2 regions of the Tessaracoccus yangjingae genome follow, and region 2 is predicted to be linked to the other one. Evidence: predicted binding sites of a transcription regulator. Region 2 holds the regulator's gene; the other holds the start of a gene.

Region 1 (11,108 bases), on a different contig from region 2:
GACCAGCACCGGGGCCGCCGCCTCGGACGGCACCATGTTGATCAGCGGAGCCAGGAAGATCGCCAGCAGGAACGCCGCTCCGGTGACCACCGACGCGAGGCCGGTGCGGGCACCCTCGCCGACGCCCGCCGTCGACTCGATGTAGCAGGTGTTCGACGAGACCGAGCCCAGGCCACCCGCGGCTGCGGCCACGGAGTCCACGAGGAGGATCTCGGTGGTCCGCGGGGGCATGCCGTGCTCGTCGAGCAGGCCGCCCTCGCTACCCACGGCCACGACGGTGCCCATGGTGTCGAAGAAGTCGGCCAGCAGGAGCGAGAACACCAGCACCGCGAGCGCCAGGAAGTTGGTGATCGAGAACGCGCCGTCCGGGAAGAAGGCGCCCACCATGTCGACCCGGCCGATGAGGCCGAGGTCCGGCAGGGTGAAGCTGCTCAGCGCGGGCACGTTGAGCGCCCAGCCGAGCGGGTTGGAGCCGTCGGGGAGCTGCGCCCCGATGCCGCCGATGGCCTCGATGATGACCGCCGCGATGGTGGCGACGAGGATCGAGATGAGCATGGCGCCCTTGACCTTGAGCACGTGGAGCGTGATCAGCACCATGATGCCCAGGAAGAACACGGCGATGGGCCAGCCCATGAGGGAGCCGTTCACGCCCAGCTCCACCGGCGGTGCGCCTGCGGGCTTGCGCACGATGCCGGCGTTGATGAGGCCGACGAAGGCGATGAAGAGGCCGATGCCCACCGAGATCGCGGTGCGCAGGGTCTTGGGGATGGCGCGGAAGACGGCGGTGCGGAACCCGGTCAGCACCAGGATGAAGATGAGGATGCCCTCCCAGACCACCAGGCCCATGGCCTGTGGCCACGTCATCTGGGGAGCCAGGACGTAGGCGACCAGCGCGTTGAGGCCGAGTCCGGTGGCCAGGCCCATCGGGAACCGGCCGACGATGCCCATGGCGAGGGTGAGGAGTCCCGCGATCAGCGCGGTTGCGGCGGCCACCATGCCGATCGACTGGCCCACGGCCGCGTCGTTGACGATGGTCATCGCGGCGTCGGTGAACTTCGGCTGGCCCGAGACGAGGTTGCCGTCACGGTCCGCGGCCGTACCGATGATGAGGGGGTTGAGGGCGATGATGTAGGCCATCGCGAAGAACGTCACCAGGCCGCCACGGATCTCCCGCCCGACGGTGGAGTGACGTTTGGTGATCTCGAAGAAGCCATCGAGTCCGGACCGTTGATGCTCCGACTCTGGGTGCAGCCGTGCTGCCTTGGGAGTATTGGTAACCACGGACCGCTATCGTACGGGCTCCCGGCGGGGTGGTTCCACCGGGGTCCGAACGAGCCGAACCGTCAGTCGAAGAGTCCCTCGTCCAGGGAGATGGTGTCGAACGACGGGGCCGGCAGGTCCCGGGCGCGCTCGGCGTCCATGACGTCCGAGTGGCCGCCGCAGCCGTGATCCAGCGACACGACCCGGCCGTCCCACGGCGAGTACTGGTTGGTGCAGGCCCCGAAGAGGGTGCCCAACGACCCGCGCAGCGCCACGAAGTAGCCGCAGGTCTTGCAGGGGGCGGGCGCCTCGCGCGACCCGTCGTCAGCCGGTCCGGGCGGGCCCTCGAGCCAACGCTCGGCCGCCTCGTCCCGACCGAACCTGCTCAGCACGCGTGGGCGGCCGAGGCCCAGCTCGGCGACGGTGGTGCGCAGCTGCACCCACTCCGAGGTGTCGGCGTCCGCGGGCAGATCCGTGGCCGAGAACCCCGGCTCCAGCCGCGGATCGTCGTCCGGGGTGGGCATGAGCGTGCCGGGGGCGATGTCGCCGGGGCCGATGCGGTCGGCCCACGGCACCCAGGTGGGCGCCAGGAGCGCGCCGGGAAGTGGGAGCAGCACGGCCTCGTTGACCGTGGGTTCCTTCGCGCGGGACGCCCGGACGAGCGTCACCGCCCAGTGCCAGTCCTGGTAGCCGGGGCGGACGCTCGCGAACGAGTGCGTCACCACCCTGTCGCCGTCCTCCGCCACGACGCCCAGGTGCTCACCGACGGAGTCCTCGCCACCCATCTCGACGGCGGCGGCACGGGCCAGTTCGACGGCGGCCGCCGCGACGGTGTCCAGCTTGGGTTTGGCCATTCACAACTCCAGTTCGTCGGCGACCCGGCGCAGCAACTCGGCCACCCGCGTGGCGTGCTTGCTGTCCGGGTGCCTGCGGTGACGGTAGTCGTTGCCGATCCCGTCCAGCATCTTGATCAGGTCCTCGACGATCACGGCCATCTGCTCAGGGTCCTTGCGGGAGGCCTTCGACAGCGACGGCGGCGTCTCGAGCACGTGCAGGCTCAGTGCCTGCTCGCCGCGACGGCCCTCGATGACGCCGAACTCCACGCGCTGCCCCGCCTTGAGCGCCGCAACGCCGGCGGGAAGCGCGTTGGCGCGCACGTAGACGTCGCCGCCGTCGTCCTTGGTGATGAACCCAAAGCCCTTCTCCGCGTCGAAGAATCGCACTTTTCCGGTAGGCACGTCGCCCTCGCTTGCACTAGTAGTCAGTCTGACAGGGCAGTCTATCCGCTCCGGCGCGCCGACCCCAATACGCGCTACGCGGTCAGCGGAGGGCGAGTCCCGGGAGCGCCCGCTCGGTCTCGGCGATCTCCCGGAAGTAGTCGGCGTAGGCGAGCTTGGAGCCAGCCGCCTCGTCGACGATGATCACGGCGCGCGGGTGGAACTGGAGGATCGAGGCCGGGCACGACGCGGAGACCGGGCCCTCGACCATCGCGGCCACGGCGTCGGCCTTGTGCTCCCCGGTCACCACCATGAGCGCCACCCTGGCCTCCATGATGGTGCCGAGCCCCTGCGTGACGCAGTGCGAGGGGACCTCCTCGCCCTCGGCGAAGAAGCGGGCGTTGTCGCGGCGGGTCTCGGGAGTGAGGGTCTTGATGCGCGTGCGCGAGGCGAAGGAGGAGAACGGCTCGTTGAAGCCGATGTGTCCGTTGGTGCCGATGCCGAGGATCTGGACGTCCACGCCACCGACCGCGGCGATGGCCTCGTCGTAGCGGTCGGCCGCCGCCTGGAGGTCCGCGGCCGTCCCGTCGGGCACGCTGACGCGCGCGGGGTCCATCCCCAGGGGCTCGACGACGGTGCGGGTGATCACGCTGCGGTAGCTCTCCGGGTGGCTGGGATCGAGGCCCACGTACTCGTCCAAGGCGAAGCCCAGCCCGTGCGAGACATCGAGGAGACCGGCAGCGACCCTCCTGGCGAGCTCCCCGTACAGGCGCAGCGGGGAGCTGCCCGTCGCGAGACCGAGCACCGGGGTCGGGACGCCCCGCAGGTATTCGGTCACCCGGTCCGCAGCCAGTTCACCCACGGCTTGCGCGTCCGCGCACAGCACCACTTCCATCGTCGATACCTCCATGACCACCGATGGCGCCCCGACGGCCGCCCATGACTCGACACTAGGGTTGGCCACGGGCGGAACGCGCATTTCCTGATCATATGACCCGAAAGTAAGCATCATCGCTGCGCGTTTCTTCCTGGCCGACGGGGCGTCTGGCCGTCGGTAGCATTGGGGGCATGGCGAGTTGGAAGGACGGCGCGGCCTACGCGCCGACGGAGCGGCCCGACGGCTTCGCGACCCCGCGAGCCGAGCCGCTGTCCGCGGGCGAGCCGTGGCGGGCACCCACGCCTGGGCCGATCGCGGCGCCCGAGGGGTTCGACGCCGCCGCCCAGCCCCCCCTCGCGCAGCTGGCCTCCGGGGCCAGGCAGGGCCGGGACCCACGCGAGTCCTTCGCCGTCACCGGCTCGGTGCTCACTCCAGGCCCGGTCGCCGGGGCCAAGCGTGACCCACGCGCGCCCATCCTGACCTCAGCCCCCCAGCCGGTGGGGCGTGAGTGGGTGAGCGCGGCCGGCAGTCAGCTGCCGGCCCCCACCGGGCCGGCGCTCCCACCTCCGCCCGGGGAACTGCTCGACGCCGCACCCGTACCGATGCGGCCCACCCCCGCTGCCGGTCCCATGCCCGCCCCTGTCGCCGCTCCCCCGCCGGGGTTCCCCCCGGCCCGCCGTGCGCAGGCACCGGGCGCCCCGCCGCCGCAGTGGCCTCAGCCTGCCGGGCTCCCCCAACGTCCGCCTGCCCAGCAGAGGCAGCTGGTCTTCATCGCTGGTGGGCTGTGCTTCCTCGGACTCATCCTGACGCCGTTGTCGCCCTTCGTGCTGACCGCCGCCGGCGCCCTGGGAATGCGCACCGAGGCGCTGACCGGCCGGGCCGGGAGATCGGCGTTGGCGATCGGGCTGGCCCTCCTGGGGTGGCAGCTGATCACCGACAGGCTCGGCAGCGACTCGGCGGTGGGCATGATCGCTTCGCTCGTGTTCACCATCGTGTTCGTCACGGGCGGGCTGCGCTCCCGCTAGGTCTCCCTAGATGTCGCCGTCGGCGATGGGGACGGTGGACTCCTCCACGTCACCCAGATCGACGGGGTCAGCCCCCTCCCAGCGGGCCAGGACCGCCATCTCGCCCGGCCACGTGTTCTCCGGCAGGGCGTCGAGGTCGAACCACCGGCTCGCCACGTGGCGGCTGCGCTCGCGCTCGGTGAGCCCCGCGACCACGGGCTCGAAGGGTTGGGTATGGAGGCGGAAGAACGTCTCGTTCTGGACCAGGATCCGGTCCGAGTAGCCGCGGAACAGGCGGCGCACGGCGACGGGACCTGCCAGCAGGTCCTCGTCCAGCACGAGGCCGGTCTCCTCCTCGAGCTCGCGGGCAGCAGCCGAGCGGATGTCCTCGTCGGCCTCCACGCCCCCACCTGGTGCCTGCCAGAACCGCGATCCAGGAACCCCAGGGTCCGTGTCGCCCATGAGCAGCACCTCGTCACCCGCGAGGACGATCACGCGGGCGGCGAGCCGTCGATGAACCGGGCGCTCACCCATGCGGATGCCTGGTGTGGGCCACCTCGTCGTCGATGAGATCGCGCCAGCTGGCCACCAGTTCCGAGTCGACATACGCCTTGAACGAGCGCCCCGGGCGCGCCGGGGAGCCGATGTGGAAGGACCGCACCCCCGCGCGCACGAGCCACGGCACGTGCTCGGGCGCAAGGCCGCCGCCGGCCATGATGAGGCGCGCCACCTCGGCGTCCGCCCGCGCGCGCCGGACCAGCTCGTCCAGGCCCTGTTCGACGCCTCGGGCTGACCCGGCGGTGAGCACCTGGTCCAGGCGGGGAAGCGTGCGCAGGTCCGCCCAGGCCCGGTTGGGGTCCAGGCAGTGGTCGACGGCTCGGTGGAAGGTCCAGGGGAACGCGCCGTCCCCGACGAGCTCGTTGACCACCTCCGTGTCGATCCGGTTGAGGCCGTTGAGGAAGCCGAGGACCACGCCGTCGGCGCCCGCGTCCAGGTAGCCGGCGATGAGTCCCTTGAGCCGGGTGGCCTCCCCGCCGTCGGTCCCGAAGCCCGCACGGAGACGCACCATCGGCCGGATCTGGATCGACGTGGCCCGGCGCACCTTCTCGACCAGCCTCGGCTCCGGTGAGAGCCCGTCGTCGTCCATGGTGCCGAGCAGCTCGATCCGGTCCGCCCCGCCCGCCTCGGCGCGCTCGGCGTCCGCCGCGTGCAGTGCGATGACCTCCAGCAGACTCATGCCCCCATCTTGCCAACGCCCGGCCCTTGGTGTGCGGAGGCGCGCACGTCGACCCCGCCGCCACGCGCCCTGGTGGGCGTCCACGTAGTCATCGACCTCGCGGAAGACACGAAGGGCGGTCCCCCAACGGGGACCGCCCTTCCTGAGCGTCAGGCGACGGGTGGCTCAGAAGCCGCCCATTCCGCCCATCTCGTCCATGCCGCCGCCGGCGCCGCCCGCGGGGGCCTTCTCCGGCTTGTCGGCGATGACGGCCTCGGTGGTGAGGAACAGCGCCGCGATGGACGCCGCGTTCTGCAGCGCCGAGCGGGTGACCTTGGCGGGATCGATGATCCCGGCGGCCACCATGTCGACGTACTCACCGGTGGCCGCGTCGAGGCCCTGGCCGACGGGAAGGTGCGAGACCTTCTCCGCGACCACGCCGCCCTCGAGGCCGGCGTTGGCGGCGATCTGCTTCAGCGGGGCCGAGGCCGCGGTGAAGACGATCTGCGCGCCGACGGCCTCGTCGCCCTCCAGGCCCTCGACCTTGGCGGCCTTCGACGCCTGCAGCAGCGCGACGCCACCACCGGGGACGATGCCCTCCTCGACGGCGGCCTTCGCGTTGCGGACGGCGTCCTCGATGCGGTGCTTGCGCTCCTTGAGCTCCACCTCGGTGGCCGCGCCGACCTTGATGACGGCCACGCCGCCGGCCAGCTTGGCGAGGCGCTCCTGCAGCTTCTCGCGGTCGTACTCGGAGTCCGAGTTCTCGATCTCGCGACGGATCTGCGTGACGCGACCCTCGATCTGGGCGGACTCGCCGGCGCCCTCGATGATCGTGCACTCGTCCTTGGTGACCAGGACGGAGCGGGCGGAGCCGAGCAGGTCCAGGGTGACCGTGTCGAGCGACAGGCCCACCTCTTCGCTGATGACCTGCGCACCGGTGAGGATGGCGATGTCGGTCAGCATGGCCTTGCGGCGGTCGCCGAAGCCGGGCGCCTTGACGGCGATCGACTTGAAGGTGCCGCGGATCTTGTTGACGATCAGGCCGGCGAGCGCCTCACCCTCGACGTCCTCGGCGATGACCAGCAGCGGCTTGCCCGACTGCATGACCTTCTCGAGCACCGGGAGGAGGTCCTTGAGCGAGGAGATCTTGGAGTTGACCAGCAGGATGTAGGGATCATCCAGCGAGGCCTCCATGCGCTCGGCGTCGGTGACGAAGTAGGGCGAGATGTAGCCCTTGTCGAAGCGCATGCCCTCGGTGAGCTCAAGGTCCAGCCCGAAGGTGTTGGACTCCTCGACCGTGATCACGCCCTCCTTGCCGACCTTGTCCATCGCCTCGGCGATGATCTCGCCGACGGTGGTGTCAGCGGCGGAGATCGAGGCGGTGGCCGCGATCTGCTCCTTGGTCTCCACGTCGATGGCCATCTCCGCCAGCTTCTCGACGATGGCCGCGACGGCGGCCTCGATGCCCTTCTTCAGGCTCATCGGGTTGGCGCCGGCCGACACGTTGCGCAGGCCCTCACGGACCATCGCCTGTGCCACGACGGTGGCGGTGGTGGTGCCGTCGCCCGCGACGTCGTCGGTCTTCTTGGCGACCTCCTTGACGAGCTCGGCGCCGATGCGCTCGTAGGGGTCCTCCAGGTCGATCTCCTTGGCGATGGACACGCCATCGTTGGTGATCGTGGGGGCGCCCCACTTCTTCTCCAGGACGACGTTGCGGCCCTTGGGGCCGAGCGTCACCTTCACCGCGTCGGCGAGGGTGTTCATGCCCCGCTCGAGGCCGCGGCGTGCTTCCTCATTGAACTCAATCAGCTTTGCCATGGTGTTTCGGGAGTCCTCCCGTCAAGTGGGGCGTGGGCCCCGGGATGTGCAGTGTCTGGTGAACCGCGGTGCCCGCGACGGACGGCTGAGCCTCACCGGCAGTTCGGTAGCACTCAAAGCGTGAGAGTGCTAACCCCATTATTAGCACTCGACACAAGAGAGTGCAAAGACTTTCGCGGGCCACGTGCCTGCCCAGGCACTAATCTCGACGGGGACGCACCCCTTCGCCTGATCGGAGCCGACGATGGACCTCCCACGACTGCTGCGCAACCTCGCCAACGTGGCCAACCTGTCGACACCCCTCGGCCTCGTCGTGGCGGTCGCGGGGCGCTCACGGCTGCGCCGCCGTGGACACCTCGTCGTCGCGGACCGGGCGAGGCTGCCGATCCGCAACGCCGGCGCGGTGACCATCGGCTCGGTGGTGGTGGTGCCCCGTCGCAGCGTGGAGGAACTGGAGGCCGTGAACCCTGCGCTCATCGAACACGAGGACTCACACGCGTGGCAGTACGCCTACTGCCTCGGCCTGCCGTTTCTGCCCCTGTACGGCCTGGCCACAGCCTGGTCCTTGATCCGGACGGGCGACCGGGCCAGCGCCAACCACTTCGAGGTCCAGGCCGGCCTGCTCAAGGGTGGGTACCAGAGAAACCCGACGATGCCCGTCGGCGTGGGGCTCCGGAGGCTGGTGGGGATGCGCAGCCGGTCGGCGTTCTGACGCTCAGCCGTGGAGGCGGCGGGCCGAGCGGGCCGCCTGCCGCTGAGAGCGCATCCGGCGCAGCCGCTTCACCAGCAGCGGCTTGTACGCGAGAGCCTCCGGCGTGTCGATCAGGAGGTTGAGGTGCTGGTAGTACCGCGCCGAGGACAGCGAGAAGTGCTCCATGATGGCCTGGTCCTTCGGCACCGTCGAGGTGAACCAGCTGTCCTCGAAGTCGAGGATGGCGGCGTCACGGTCAGCCAGCGCGGCCGGCTCGATCACGGTGAGGGCTTCAGACATGCCGCCCAGTCTAAACCCGAATCACACGAGTGTCATTCGGGACGCCGACCGCGAGCCGGCACCGCCGTCCGCGGGGCGCGGTAGAGTCGAAGTCGCCCTGGCCCCACACCTTGAGGACTCGACAACCATGCGCCGACTGACCGGCCACGTCCAGCATTTCGCCTGGGGAAGTCACACGGAGATCCCGTCGATCCTCCGCCGTGACCCGGACGGCCGGCCCTGGGCCGAGTACTGGCTGGGGACCCACCCGGGCGGGCACGCCTTCCTCGAGGACGGGCGGGCGCTGGCGGACCTCATCCATGACCAGCCGCATGTCCTGGGCGCCGCCACGGAGACCCAGTTCGGGGCGAGGCTGCCGTTCCTCATGAAGATCCTCTCGGCGTCCTCGCCGCTCAGCCTCCAGGCCCACCCGTCGCGCGAACAGGCCGAGGTGGGTTATGCCAGGGAGTCACTGCTCGGCCTGCACCCGAGCGATCCGGCGCGTTCCTTCAAGGACGACTGGCCGAAGCCGGAGGCCATCGTGGCGCTCACGCCGTTCGAGGGCCTGTTGGGCTTCCGGGACCCCGTCCAGACCGCCGGCCTGTTCGAGGGCCTGGGCGTGGCGGACGAACTCGCCTCGGTGATCGGCCCGCTGAGGGACCGCCGCGATGCACCCGCCCTCCAGGAGGTGTTCCTCGACGTCCTGTCGCTGGACGAGCGGCGCTACCTCGTCGACCTGGTGCTGGCGGCCTCCGTCGAGCGCCTGCACGCGCCGGGCAGCCTCGGCGAGTTCGCCCGCACCGCCGTCGAGCTGGACGAGCACTTCCCCGGTGACCCCGGGATACTGGCGGCGCTGCTGATGAACCGCTTCGCCCTCCAGCCCGGGGAGGCCGTCGCGCTCGAGGCCGGTGTCATGCACGCGTATCTGCGCGGCACCGGGGTGGAGATCATGGCGAACTCGGACAACGTCATGCGCGGCGGCCTCACCAGCAAGCACATCGACGTCGACGGCCTGCTGCAGGTGGTGGGCTTCGAGCCCATGACTCCGCAGGTGCTCCTCGCCGCCGGTGCGGACGGGGTCTACGTCTACCCCACCTCGTTCCCCGAGTTCGAGCTGTGGCTGGTCTCCCCGTGCGACGACGGCACCCTCACCCTCCCACGGCAGGACTCCGGCCGGATCGCGCTGGCCACGGACGGGTCCTTCACGCTGCACGGCGACGGCTCCCCACAGCACCTGGAGTCAGGTGACGCGGTGTTCGTCCCGGCGCACGAGCAGGTGATGGTCCGAGGCCACGGCCGCCTCTTCGTGGCCGCTTCGGGAGCGTAAGTTTTGCGTCGGGCAAGCGTCCGGCACAATAGGGGCGCCCGCCTCCTTAGCTCAGCGGCCAGAGCGCTCGCCTTGTAAGCGAGTGGTCGAGGGTTCGACTCCCTCAGGAGGCTCCATCCGGGCGGGTTTGTGGGCCCGGGTCGCGGCCACCAGAATGGCCCCATGACCGAACCCAGCAAGTGGGCGCGCATGATCGCCGCCGACCCAGACCACTCCCAGCGCTACATCGAGCGCTTCAAGATCATGGAGGCGGCCGGCCACGACCTGGGCGGGGAGGCGCGCACCGTCGACGCGATGGTGCCCCGCGGGTCACGCATCCTCGACGCCGGCTGCGGGCCGGGCCGCGTCGGCGGTCGGCTGCACGCGCTGGGTCACGTGGTGGTCGGCGTGGACGTGGATCCGGCCCTCATCCAGGCCGCCGAGATCGACCATCCCGGCCCCACCTGGCTGGTGGGCGACCTCGCGGAGCTCGACCTCGCCGCCGAAGGCGTCGAGGGGGACTTCGACGTGATCATCTCGGCCGGCAACGTGATGGGCTTCCTCGCCCCCTCCACCCGGGTGGAGGTCCTGCGGCGCTTCGGGACCCACCTGGCCGAGGACGGCCGGGCCATCATCGGCTTCGGCGCCGGCCGCGGCTACGAGTTCGCGGACTTCTTCGCCGACCTCGACGCCGCCGGCCTGCGGCTGGATCTGGCGCTGTCCACGTGGGACCTGCGCCCCTTCACCGCGCAGTCGGACTTCCTCGTCGCGCTCTGCTGCCGCGCCTGAGGCCCGTCAGGCCGGATCCGCGAGCACCAGGCAGGACCAGGGCTCCAGCTCGAGGGCCGCTCCTGCCGGGTGCTCCGCGCCGCTGACGAGATCCTCCACCGCGTGCGGAACCGTGGCGGCTGCCGGGTCCTCGCTCCAGTTGTGCAGGAACCAGATCCGTCGCCCGTCCGACTCCCCGGACATGACGGTGACCGGTTCGTCGCGCGCCCACGCCCCTGACTTCGGCGACGGCACGAGCATCCGGAACAGGTCCTCGGCCAGGGCCGGGTTGGGCACGGTGCCCACGCTCACGACGCGTCCGTCGCCGTGTCGACGGCGGGTGACGGCCGCGAAATCCCCGAAGCGGCGGTGGTCGTAACGGACCAGCACCTCGGCCTCAGTGGGCCGGTAGCCGTCCAGCCACATCGTCGCGCGGGCGCCCTCGGAGAGTTCCATCCCCTCGCCGATCAGCGCGAGCGGGGCGTCGAGATTGGAGAACTCCTCGTAGGTGAGCCCGGCCGCGTCGTGCAGCCTGTAGGGCGCGACGGCGTACCTGGCCCTGGCCTCAAGGTCCCCGTAGCCGGTGCGCGGGCCGATCACGAGGGTGCCGCCGTGCTCTGAGTAGCGGGCCATCCGGGCGAGATCGTGGCCGCTCGCGACGAACTGCGACGC
Region 2 (11,108 bases):
TCGACGCCGGACTCGTTGTTGAGGTCGATCACTTCGCCCCCCTGCGCCGCTCGGACAGGCTCTCGAACTGGTCGTATGCGGCGACGATCCTGCCCACCAGACGGTGCCGCACCACGTCGCGGCTGGTCAGGGTGCAGAACTCGATGTCCTCGACACCGTCGAGGATGCTCATCACTCCCCGCAGCCCGCTCTTGACGCCGCCGGGAAGGTCCACCTGGGTGATGTCACCGGTGACCACCACCTTGGAGCCGAAGCCGAGGCGGGTGAGGAACATCTTCATCTGTTCCATCGAGGTGTTCTGCGCCTCGTCGAGGATGATGAACGCGTCGTTGAGGGTGCGGCCGCGCATGTAGGCCAGCGGCGCCACCTCAACGGTGCCGGAGGTGAGCAGCTTGGGCACGGAGTCCGCGTCGACCATGTCGTGGAGCGCGTCGTACAGGGGCCGCAGGTACGGGTCGATCTTGTCGTTGAGCGTGCCCGGCAGAAACCCGAGCCGCTCCCCCGCCTCGATCGCCGGCCGGGTCAGGATGATGCGGCTGACCTCCTTGGCCTGCAGCGCCTGGACGGCCTTCGCCATGGCGAGATAGGTCTTGCCCGTGCCGGCGGGGCCGATGCCGAACACGACGGTGTGCCGGTCGATGGCGTCGACGTAGCGCTTCTGGTTCAGCGTCTTGGGCCGCACTGTCCGTCCCCGCGAGGAGACGATGTTCTGGGTGAGGATCTCGGAGGCCGGCGCATGGGGATCGTCGGCCATCTGGATCACCCGCTCGACGGTCTCGCCGGTCAGCCCCTGGCCCGTGCGCAGGATGGTGACCAGCTCGGTGATGACCTCGGCGGCCTTGGCCACCTCGTTCGAGGGACCGGACAGCGTGATCTGCCCGCCCCGGACGTGCAGGTCCGCGTCGAGCTGGTCCTCCAGGATGCGGAGGAAGTCGTCTCGGGGTCCGAGCAGGTTGACCATGTCGATCGACGGCGGCACGGCCACGGTCCGGGTCGCGTGCTGCTGGTCCAACGAATGCGTGTTCAGGGTGCGTGTCCTTGTCTGGGTGCGGCCGGCGCACTCCGCCGGCGAGGACCCAGTCTAGGCCGGATCTCCAGCGGTCAGCGTTCGAGCAGCGAGAGGTCGTCGTCCTCGTCGGAGATGATGTGCATGGCCGCCTCCTCGGCGCTGGCGGCACCGCCGCCGTAGCCCACGTCCACGCCCAGGGTGTGCTCGATGCCGCCGCCCCCCTGGACCGCCATCAGGCGCCCCGCCCTGGCCGCGCCGACCTCACGTGGCTCGTGGGTGGGGTTCCAGTCCTCCACATCTGCGACCAGCTCGGGCTCCTCCTGCTTCATCCGCATCTCGAGGGTCTCCCCCTGCCTCATCTCCTCGGGCGTGTTGCCGAAGCCCTGGGCGGGCGACCACTTCTCGGGGGTGATGTACCCCTCGTCCAGGACGTCCTCGACTCCGCGGTCGATGAGCGAATCACCGGGCTGCAACTGATCGAGCTGCTCGGATTCGTCGGGCATGTAGTCGGCTGCCATGTCGTCCATGCATGAATCTTGCCACCGTGCGGCACGCCCCGGGGCGTAACGCGCAGGCTCCCGGTGAAGTGGTCAGCACCCAGTCGACGACCCGGGCCACCGGCCCGTGACGGCGTATAATGCGGCGGTGCAGCAGATCCAGGACGCCTCCAGCCCCGCCTCGGACGTCCGGTTCGCCGAACGGCCCAGAGGCGTCTACGACGTGGTCGTCGCCCTCTTCGTGGCGCTGCTGCTGATCAGCAACGTGTCCGCGGTGAAGCTGATCCAGTTCGGCCCGGAGTGGACGCCCTTCGGGATCCCCGTCCTGCCGATCATCACCGACGGGGGCGCGTTCCTCTTCCCACTGACCTACATCCTGGGCGATGTCCTGGCCGAGGTCTACGGCATGAAGGGCGCCCGACGAGCCATCCTGCTCGGCTTCGGCACCTCCATCCTCGCCTCGGTCACCTTCCTGCTCGTGGGCGCCGCGCCCGCGGCGGCGGACTGGCCCAACCAGGAGGCCTACGCCGCCGTCCTCGGGTTCGTCCCCCGCATCGTGCTGGCGAGTCTGCTCGGCTACCTGGCCGGCCAGTTCCTCAACGCCTGGGTCCTGGTCAGGCTCAAGAACCGGGCGCCCGAGGGCTCGCTCTGGAGCCGGCTGCTCGGGTCCACCGTGGTGGGCGAGGCCGCAGACACCACCATCTTCTGCGTGGTCGCGTTCGCCGGCATCATCTCGGGCGGCACGCTGCTCAACTACATCGTGGTGGGCTACCTGTACAAGGTCACCATCGAGGCGCTGTTCCTGCCGGTCACCTACCGGGTGATCGCGGCGGTCAAGCGGCGCGAGCCCAGCTACCCCCTGGCCGCGTAGAACCGCCCCAGGAACTCGTCGCGGAAGGCGGGGAAGTCCCCGGACTTCAACGCCTCGCGCATCCGGTCCACCAGCCGCACGGTGAACCGCTCGTTGTGGATGGTGGCCAGCGTGGCCGAGAGCATCTCCTTCCCCTTGAACAGGTGGTGGAGGTAGGCACGCGTGTAGTGGGTGCAGGTGTAGCAGTCGCAGCCGTCCTCGAGGGGCTCGAACGAGCGCCGGTGGCGGGCCGTGTTGACGTTGTAGCGGCCGTCGGCGGTGTAGATGGCGGCGTTGCGCGCCACCCGGGAGGGGTTGACGCAGTCGAAGGTGTCCGCGCCGCGCTCGACGGCGGCGAACAGGTCGTCGGGTTCCGAGATCCCCAGCAGATGCCGGGGCTTGTTCTCGGGCAGCTCGTCGACCATCCATCCGATGATGGTGCCCAGGTTCTCCTTCTCCAGGGCGCCGCCGAGGCCGAAGCCGTCGAACGACTGCCCGTCCACGTCGAGCTCGGCCAGGTCGCGGGCGGCCCGGCGGCGCAGGTCCTCATACTGCGCGCCCTGGATCACGCCGAAGAGCGCCTGGTAGGGCTTGCCCGCGCGTTCCTCGGTCAGCCGGCGGTGCTCCGCGAGGCAGCGGGCCGCCCACCGGTGGGTGCGCTCCACCGATCCCTCCTGGTAGCCGCGGGTGTTCATCAGCGTGGTGAGCTCGTCGAAGGCGAACATGACGTCTGCGCCGAGCTCGTGCTGGATCCGCATCGAGACCTCCGGCGTGAACCGGTGGCGGTTGCCGTCGAGATGCGACTTGAAGGTCACGCCGTCCTCGTCGACGTGGGCCATGCGCGTCTTCCCCTCGGCGATGACGTCGTCGTCCGCCAGGCCCGTGGTGTTCATGGCCAGCACCTTCTTGAACCCGGCTCCGAGGCTCATCACCTGGAACCCGCCGGAGTCGGTGAACGTGGGCCCAGGCCAGTTCATGAACCGGCCCAGCCCGCCCGCCTCGTCGACGAGGTCCGAGCCGGGCTGGAGGTAGAGGTGGTAGGCGTTGGCGAGCACGGCCTGGGCCCCCAGGTCCGCCACGGTCTCGGGCAGGACCGACTTCACCGTCGCCTTGGTGCCGACGACGATGAACGCGGGGGTCTCGATGTCGCCGTGGGGGGTGTGCATCACGCCGGCGCGCCCGGCCGCCTCCCCCAGCTGGTCGGTGACGTCGAAGGAGAAGCCCGTCACGGGCGCCTGGCCAGCACGTCCAGCTGGCCCAGCGCGACGGCGCCCGCCGTCGAGGTGCGCAGCACGCCGTCGCTGATGCTGACCAGCTGGGCGCCCGCGGCGACGAACCTGTCCAGCTCGGCGGCCGCGATGCCGCCCTCCGGCCCGACGATCAGCAGGCCGGTGCCCTCGGCGGGCAGTTCGACGTCCGCGATGTGCTGCGAGGCGTCCTCGTGCAGCACGAGCGCGAGGCTCACCCCCGCGATCGCGGCCACCACATCCGCCGTCGACACGGCCAGGACCTCCGGGACGAAGAAGCGGCGCGACTGCTTGGCCGCCTCGCGCGCCGTGGCCCGCCACTTCTCCAGCGACCGGTCGGCGCGGTCCCCCTGCCACCTCACGACGGACCTCGCAGCCTGCCAGGCGAAGATCTCGCGCGCCCCGAGCTCGGTGGCCATCTGCACCGCCAGGTCGCTGCGATCCCCCTTGGCCAACGCCTGCACCACGCCCCAGACCAGGAGGGGCGACGGCGCTGCCATCACCTCCAGTATCCGGGCCGTCAGCTGACGACGCTCCGCCTCGATCACCTCGGCCCGCACTCCGAGCCCCCGGCCGTCGGACACCAGCACGTTCTCGCCCACGCTGACGCGCTTGACGGCGACCGCGTGGTGCGCCTCCTCCCCGGTGACCACCACCAACCCGCCGGGGGCCAGGGTGCCGGGGAGGTCCGCGATGAACAGGGGATCGGTCACGAGAACCACTCGGACAGCTTGCCGAACACGCCCTTGTGCCCCTTGGCCGCCACGGCCTCCGGCACGGACTCGTCCCGCTCGTCCGCGAGTTGGCGGAGCAGCTCGCGCTGCCTGTCGTCCAGCTTCGTGGGCGTCTGGACGAGCAGCGTGACGCCGAGGTCGCCGCGTCCGCCGCCCCGGAGCCGGGGTACGCCACGGCCCTTGATCGCGATCCGCGTGCCGGACTGGGTGCCGGCGGGTACCTCGACGGCCACGGTGCGGTCCGCCGGGTCCGACTGGTCCCACTCCGCCTCCAGCGTGCCCACGCCGACCGTGGTGCCCAGCGCGGCCGCCGTCATGGGGAGCCTGACCACCACCTCGAGGTTGTCCCCCTCGCGCCTGAACGTCTCGTGGGCCTGGACCGTCAGCTCGACGTACAGGTCCCCCGCGGGGCCGCCGCCCGGCCCGACCTCGCCCTGGCCCTCGAGGTGGATGCGGATCCCGGTGGACACGCCCGCGGGGATCCGGACCTGCAGGGTGCGGGTGCTGCGCACCCGTCCCTCGCCCGAGCACTCCCCGCAGGGCCGGGGGATGACGGTGCCGTAGCCGCGACACGTGGGGCACGCCTGGGACGTGCGGATGTCGCCGAGGAAGCTGCGCTGGATCTGGGTGACCTCGCCGGCTCCGTCGCACGTGGCACAGGTCACCGGCTCCGAACCTGGCTCGCCGCCTGCGCCGCTGCACTTGGGGCAGACGACGGCGGTGTCCACCTTGACCGGCTTGGTGACGCCGAACACCGCCTCGTGCAGCTGGAGGGACACCCGCACGAGCGCATCCTGGCCCTGGCGCACCCGCGAGCGTGGCCCGCGGCCGCCCGCCGCGCCGAACATCGCGTCCACCAGGTTGGAGAAGTCGAAGCCCCCGGCGAAGCCCCCTCCGAACCCGGAGAACCCCGCCCCCTGGCTCATCGGGTCTCCGCCGCGGTCGAACACGGCCCGCTTGTTCGGGTCGCTCAACACCTCGTAGGCCTCGTTGAGCTCCTTGAACTTCTCCGCCGCGCCGTCCTCCTGGGCGACGTCCGGGTGCACCTTCATGGCGCGCCGGCGGTAGGCCTTCTTGATGGCTTCGGGCGTCGCGTCTCGCTCGACGCCCAGGATGTCGTAGTAGTCCTTGCTCATATTCTTCTGCATCAGCCTTCGGGTGGGGGTCTCTGACCGGTGGGGTCTCTAGCCGTGGGTGAGGTACCGGCCGACGTACCGGGACACTGCCCGGACGGCGGCGATGTGGGACGCGTAGTCCATGCGGGTGGGGCCGACGACGCCGAGGCTCGCCGACAGGTCGGCGCCGTAGCCGGAGGCGATGAGGCTGGTGCCGCGGAAGCCCTCGGCCGTGTTCTCCTCGCCGATCCGGACCGTGACGTCCTCCCCGGCCGCCTCACCGAGGAGCCGCATCAGCACGACCTGCTCCTCCAGCGCCTCGAGGAGCGGGCGGAGGTTGGTCTCGAACGCCTGGCTGGACGCGAGGTTGGGCAGCCCCGCCACCACGACGTGGGCCGCCGGTTCCGCGGCGATCGTCTCCAGGACCGCCGCGACGACCGGGCCGGCGAACGGCCGCTCGTCCGGGGCGACCCCCTCGAGCACCGTGGAGAGGGCGCTGGCCGCATCGGCCGGAGACCTGCCGATGATGGCCTCGGCGATCCGATGGCGCAGCGCCGGGAGCCGGGATTCGTCGATGGCGGGGGTGTCCATCATGGTCTGGTCCACCCTGCCCGAGGACTGCACGACGATCACCATCATCCGTTCGGGCGTGAGCGCCAGCAGCTCGACGTGGCGCACCACGGTCCGCTGGGCCACGGGGTACTGCACGATGGCGACCTGGCGGGTCAGCTGGGCGAGGAGGCGGACGGTGCGCATCACCAGGTCGTCGACGTCCGCGGTGCCGTTGAGGTAGGTGGTGATCGCCGTGCGTTCGGCGGGCGACAGCGGCTTGATCTGGGCCAGCCTGTCCACGAAGAGGCGATACCCCTTGTCCGTGGGGATCCGCCCGGCGCTGGTGTGGGGCTGCATGATGTAGCCCTCCTCCTCCAGCACCGCCATGTCGTTGCGGACGGTGGCCGCGGAGACGTCGAGCTTGTGGCGCTCCACCAGGGCCTTGGAGCCGACCGGTTCGCGGCTGGAGACGTAGTCGGTCACGATGGCCTTCAGAACGTCGAGCTTGCGGTCGTCGAGCATGTCACCTCCCAGCTGGCACTCACAGACGGCGAGTGCCAGTGTAGCTGCATCTATGCTGGCAGCCATGACGCTGACCTGGACCCCCGTGACGAGCCGCGTGCATGTGACCACCGTCGAGCCGCACCGGGTGAACGTGGGCCTCATCGTCGGGGATCACGCCGCGATGCTCGTGGATTCCGGCAACAGCGAGGCGCAGGGGGCGGAGCTGCTGGCCTCGGCCTCCGCGCTGGCGGGGGTGCCGGTGACGCATGTCGCGCTGACACACGGCCATCATGATCATGTGGGCGGTGTCGCGGCCATGCCGGGCCTGGAGGTGCTGGCCCACGAGGACATCGACGCGGCCGCCGGAGCCACGCGGACGTTCTCGATGGCGCTTGCCGTGGACCTCGGCGGGCAGCGCGTCGAGCTCCTGCACTTCGGCGAGGCGCACACCCGCGCCGACGTCGTGCTCTTCGTCCCCGAGGAGAACGTGGTCTTCGCCGGAGACCTGCTCGAGGAGGGGGCGGACCCCCAGGTCGACGCGTCCACCTCGCTGGCCAACTGGCCCACGGTGCTCGACGGGGTCCTCGGCGCCAGCAACGCCGGCACCCGATTCGTCCCGGGCCACGGCGCCGTCGTGGACCGTGACTTCGCCTTCGTCCAGCGTGCCGAGGTAGCGATGATCTACAGCTCCAGCGAGATGCTCATCGAACAGGGCGTCCGCGCCGACGAGGCCGCCACCGCCGTCGAGTGGCCGTTCACGCCCGAGACGCTGGCCGTGGCGCTGCCCAAGGCGTACGCGGAGCTGGCCGCGAAGGGAGTCGAGCCCAAGCGGCAGCTGCCGATCTTCGGCCTATGAGCCGGTGGGCCAGCTCTGCTGCGCGGTCATCCAGGTGAGCGTGTCGCGGGCGACGATGAGCCCGGCCGACGTCGAGCGCAACGAGTAGGCCAACCCGTCCATCGTGCGGCTCACGCCCCCGGACTCGGTGACCATGAGCGAGCCGGCGAGGTGGTCCCACGGATGCAGCGTGGTGTAGACGATGAAGTCGACGTCCCCGTGCAGGACCATGGGGTAGTCGAAGGCGCAGCACCACGCGCTGCGCGTCACGGGGCTCAGCCGGCCCTCGGCCGTGAACCCGTGGATGGCCCGCTTCGCGGTGGCGCCCAGGGGCGCCCGGTCTGTCGGTTGGCGCTGGATCGGCGCGCCGTCGAGGCGGGTGCCGGCGCCGCGCTCGGCCGCATAGGCGCGGCCCGTCTGCGGCTGGTAGATCCAGCCGCGGGTGGTCACGCCGCCGCGCACCTCGGCGAGCATGACGCCGTACTCGTCGCGGCCCGAGACGAAGTTGCGGGTCCCGTCGATGGGATCGATGAGGAACGCGTGCTCGGCGCCCCGCACTCCGGCGAGCAGGGTCGGGTCCGCGAAGACCGCCTCCTCGCCGATGATCACGGCCGAGGGGTAGGCGCCGCGGAGCAGTCCCGCCAGGTACACCTCCGCCTCACGGTCCGCCACCGTGACGAAATCGCCCGGCCGCTTCTCCTCGATGTCCCCGGCGGACAGCTGGCGGAACCGGGGCACCACGACCTCGGCCGCCGTCTCGCGCAGCAGGTCCATGACGCCCTCGGTATCCATGGGTTCACCCTACTGGGGCGCGGGGGGAGTCAGTCGTCGGCGAGATGGTCCTGGGTGACGAAGTCGATCAGGGTCTCCACCTTGGTGAGGAGCTGGGGCTCGAGGTCCTTCCACGACCCGACCCTGGCGAGGATCGCCTGCCAGCCGCGCGCCACGTCCGCCTGATCGGCGTGCGGCAACCCCAGCGCCTGCAGCGTGCCCTTCTTGAAGTCGACGTCGCGGGGCACCTCCGGCCAGGACTTCCGTCCCACGCGGGCCGGACGGACCGCCTGCCAGATGTCGATGAACTCGTGGCCCTCGATGAGGACGGTGTCGCGGTAGCCGGCGCGGTAGACCTGCTGCGCGATCCGCGACTCCTTGCTCCCCGGCACCAGATGGTCGACGAGCACCCCGAGGCGGCGGCCCGGTTCGGGCGCGAACTCTGCGACGATCGCGGGGAGGTCGTCGATGCCGCCGAGGAACTCCACCACCACGCCCACGTGACGCAGGTCGCCGCCCCAGACCTTCTCGATCAGTTCCGCGTCGTGCCGGCCCTCGACGTAGATGCGGCTGGGCAGCGCCACCCTCGCCTTCGTCGGCCCGTCGGAGACCCGCGACCCTGAGGCGGTGTACTTCGGCGCGGCCGACCCCCCGCGCAGCGGGGCCCGGAGGGCAACCGGCTCCCCCTCCAGGAGGAAGCCGGGCCCGAACGGGGCGGAGCGGCGCTTGCCCCGGCGATCCTCGAGCAGTACCAGGCCGTTCTCCCAGCCCACCACCGCGCCGCAGAAGTCGTCGAACTCCAGCACCATGTCAGCCTCGACGGGGACGTCGCGGGTCTGCTTCAGGTGCGCCTTCTGCCAGCCGGGGGTGAGCACGTCTCGTGAGTAGCGATCCACGGGGTGCGACGCTATCAGCGCCTCCCCGCCGGGCCGTTGAGCGACACCCCGGGCGCGGCCGCCGGGCACGTGCGCATCCGACATGGGGGCGACTAGTCGAGGAGGTCGCGGACCACACCGTCGGCGAGCAGCCGCCCGGCCCGCGTGAGCCGCAGCGTCGCGTCGACCACCTCGGCCAGGCCGCCGTTGACGATGGCGGGAACGCGCATCGCCTCCGACGGGGACAGGACGGCCATCGGCACGCCCTCCGCCAGCCGGAGCTCGAGCAGCACGCGCTCCAGGTGCCGGTCCGAGTCGTCGAGCACCTCGCGGGCCAGCGCCGGGGACTCCCCCGCGGCGAGCGAGGCGGCATAGCTGCGGGGATGCTTGCGGTTCCAGAAGCGGACGCCGCCGATGTGCGAGTGGGCGCCGGGGCCGATGCCCCACCAGTCGGCCCCGTGCCAGTAGGCGAGGTTGTGCCTGCACTCCCCTCCCGGGCGGGCCCAGTTGCTCACCTCGTAGTTGCCGAGGCCCAGAGCCGTGAGGGCGTCGTCGGCCATGAGGTACTTGTCGGCGAGGTCGTCGTCGTCGGGGAGGGGCAGCTCGCCCCGCCGCACCTGCGCGGCCAGCCGGGTGCCGTCCTCGACGATGAGCGAGTAGGCGCTCACGTGGTCGACGGGGGCGGAGGCCACGGCGTCGAGGCTGTCGCGCCAGTCGTCGAGGGACTCCCCCGGGGTGCCGTAGATGAGGTCGAGGCTGACGTGCTCGAATCCCGCCGCCCTCGCCCACCCGGCCGCGTCGAGGCCGCGACGCGGGGTGTGCTGGCGCTCGAGCACGCGCAGCACGTGCGGCACCACCGACTGCAGCCCGAGGGAGATCCGGGTGAACCCGGCCGAGCGAAGGGTCTCGAGGTAGTGCGGGGTGAGCGTCTCCGGGTTGGCCTCCGTGGTCACCTCGGCCCCGTCCGCCAGCTCGAATCGTTGGCCGACGGCGGCCAGCAGCCCCCCGAGCCCCTCGGCGGGCAGCATCGTGGGGGTTCCCCCTCCGAAGAACACCGTCTCGACCCGGCGAGGCCCCAGGATGCGCGCGGCGAGGTCCAGTTCGGCCAGCGCCGCCCCCACGTACGTGTCCGGGGACAGATCGCCTAGTTCGCTGGGGGTGTAGGTGTTGAAGTCGCAGTAGCCGCACCTCACCCGGCAGAACGGGACGTGGACGTACAGCGACAGCGAGTCCGACCGTGCGAGCGCCTCCGCCGGGAGGGAACCGTCGCGGGGCGCTGGGTCGCCGTCTGGGAGGTGTGCCACCCTGCCAGCCTACGCACCTCCGCGCCTGTCTCAGCCCAGCTTCCGGAGCAGGAGCACGAGGTCCTCGTGGGAGGGGCGCACGGGGTTCGACGGCGTGCACCCGTCCTCCAAGGCCGAGGCCGCCATCGCGTCCACCGCGGCCCGGAACTCCTGCTGCGGCACGCCGGCCTCGACGATCAGCTCGGGGATGCCCAGGTGGTGGTTCAACCGCCGGATCCCGGCCACGAGCGACGTCACTGCGGCGGCCCCGGAGGCCGAGGGAGCGACGAGGCGGCCCAGCCGGGCGTACCGCTCCTCGGCCACGGCGCTGTGGGCGGCGTTGAAGACCACGACGTGCGGAAGCAGCATGGCGTTGAGCCGGCCGTGCGCGATCGGGAAGTGCCCGCCGAGGGCGTGGGCCAGGCTGTGCGTGATGCCGAGGCCCACGTTGTCGAACGCCATGGCCGCCAGGCAGGAGGCGTTGTGCATGTGGCCACGGGCGTCCCGGTCCGACCCGTGGGTGTAGCAGCGGACCAGGTGGGCGAAGACCAGTTCCACCGCCTTCTCGGCCAGGGCGTCGGAGAAGTCGCAGGCGCCCACCGAGACGTAGGCCTCGACGGCGTGCGTGAGCACGTCCATCCCGGAGTCGGCGGTGATCCGCGGCGGCACGCCGACGACGGCGTCCGGATCGAGGATGGCCAGCCTCGCCACCATGTCCGGGGAGACCAGCGGGATCTTGGTGTGGGTGCGCTCGTCGGTGAGCACGGCGAAGGACGTGACCTCGGAGCCCGATCCGCTCGTGGTGGGGATGGCCACCAGCCCTTCCGTCGCCCCGA

The links. Region 2 encodes HrcA, which represses chaperone genes, less so after heat shock. Its sites were predicted from a motif close to TTGGCACTCGNNNNNNNCGAGTGCCAA; they were not measured.
Region 1: the regulator HrcA is predicted to act here: its motif matches at 7,534-7,560, upstream of groL (chaperonin GroEL).

Annotation. Positions count from the first base shown of each region.
Region 1 covers NZ_JBUZNN010000002.1:118,331-129,438, reverse strand. Annotated here, with positions in the region: gene ACZK5D_RS03455 (NCS2 family permease) at 1-1,281, opposite strand, end outside; gene ACZK5D_RS03450 (DUF3027 domain-containing protein) at 1,344-2,114, opposite strand; gene ACZK5D_RS03445 (cold-shock protein) at 2,115-2,498, opposite strand; gene nagB (glucosamine-6-phosphate deaminase) at 2,581-3,372, opposite strand; gene ACZK5D_RS03435 (hypothetical protein) at 3,546-4,379, shown strand; gene ACZK5D_RS03430 (NUDIX hydrolase) at 4,386-4,892, opposite strand; gene ACZK5D_RS03425 (copper homeostasis protein CutC) at 4,885-5,595, opposite strand; gene groL (chaperonin GroEL) at 5,761-7,392, opposite strand; gene ACZK5D_RS03415 (hypothetical protein) at 7,637-8,104, shown strand; gene ACZK5D_RS03410 (DUF3263 domain-containing protein) at 8,108-8,383, opposite strand; gene manA (mannose-6-phosphate isomerase, class I) at 8,511-9,689, shown strand; tRNA gene ACZK5D_RS03400 (tRNA-Thr) at 9,730-9,805, shown strand; gene ACZK5D_RS03395 (class I SAM-dependent methyltransferase) at 9,852-10,457, shown strand; gene ACZK5D_RS03390 (beta-galactosidase) at 10,464-11,108, opposite strand, start outside.
Region 2 covers NZ_JBUZNN010000004.1:70,030-81,137, forward strand. Annotated here, with positions in the region: gene ybeY (rRNA maturation RNase YbeY) at 1-32, opposite strand, end outside; gene ACZK5D_RS07480 (PhoH family protein) at 29-961, opposite strand; gene ACZK5D_RS07485 (DUF5709 domain-containing protein) at 1,102-1,536, opposite strand; gene ACZK5D_RS07490 (queuosine precursor transporter) at 1,655-2,377, shown strand; gene tgt (tRNA guanosine(34) transglycosylase Tgt) at 2,359-3,585, opposite strand; gene ACZK5D_RS07500 (16S rRNA (uracil(1498)-N(3))-methyltransferase) at 3,582-4,316, opposite strand; gene dnaJ (molecular chaperone DnaJ) at 4,313-5,473, opposite strand; gene hrcA (heat-inducible transcriptional repressor HrcA) at 5,522-6,526, opposite strand; gene ACZK5D_RS07515 (MBL fold metallo-hydrolase) at 6,591-7,364, shown strand; gene ACZK5D_RS07520 (inositol monophosphatase family protein) at 7,359-8,135, opposite strand; gene ACZK5D_RS07525 (DUF3097 domain-containing protein) at 8,165-9,010, opposite strand; gene hemW (radical SAM family heme chaperone HemW) at 9,103-10,293, opposite strand; gene ACZK5D_RS07535 (1-propanol dehydrogenase PduQ) at 10,324-11,108, opposite strand, start outside.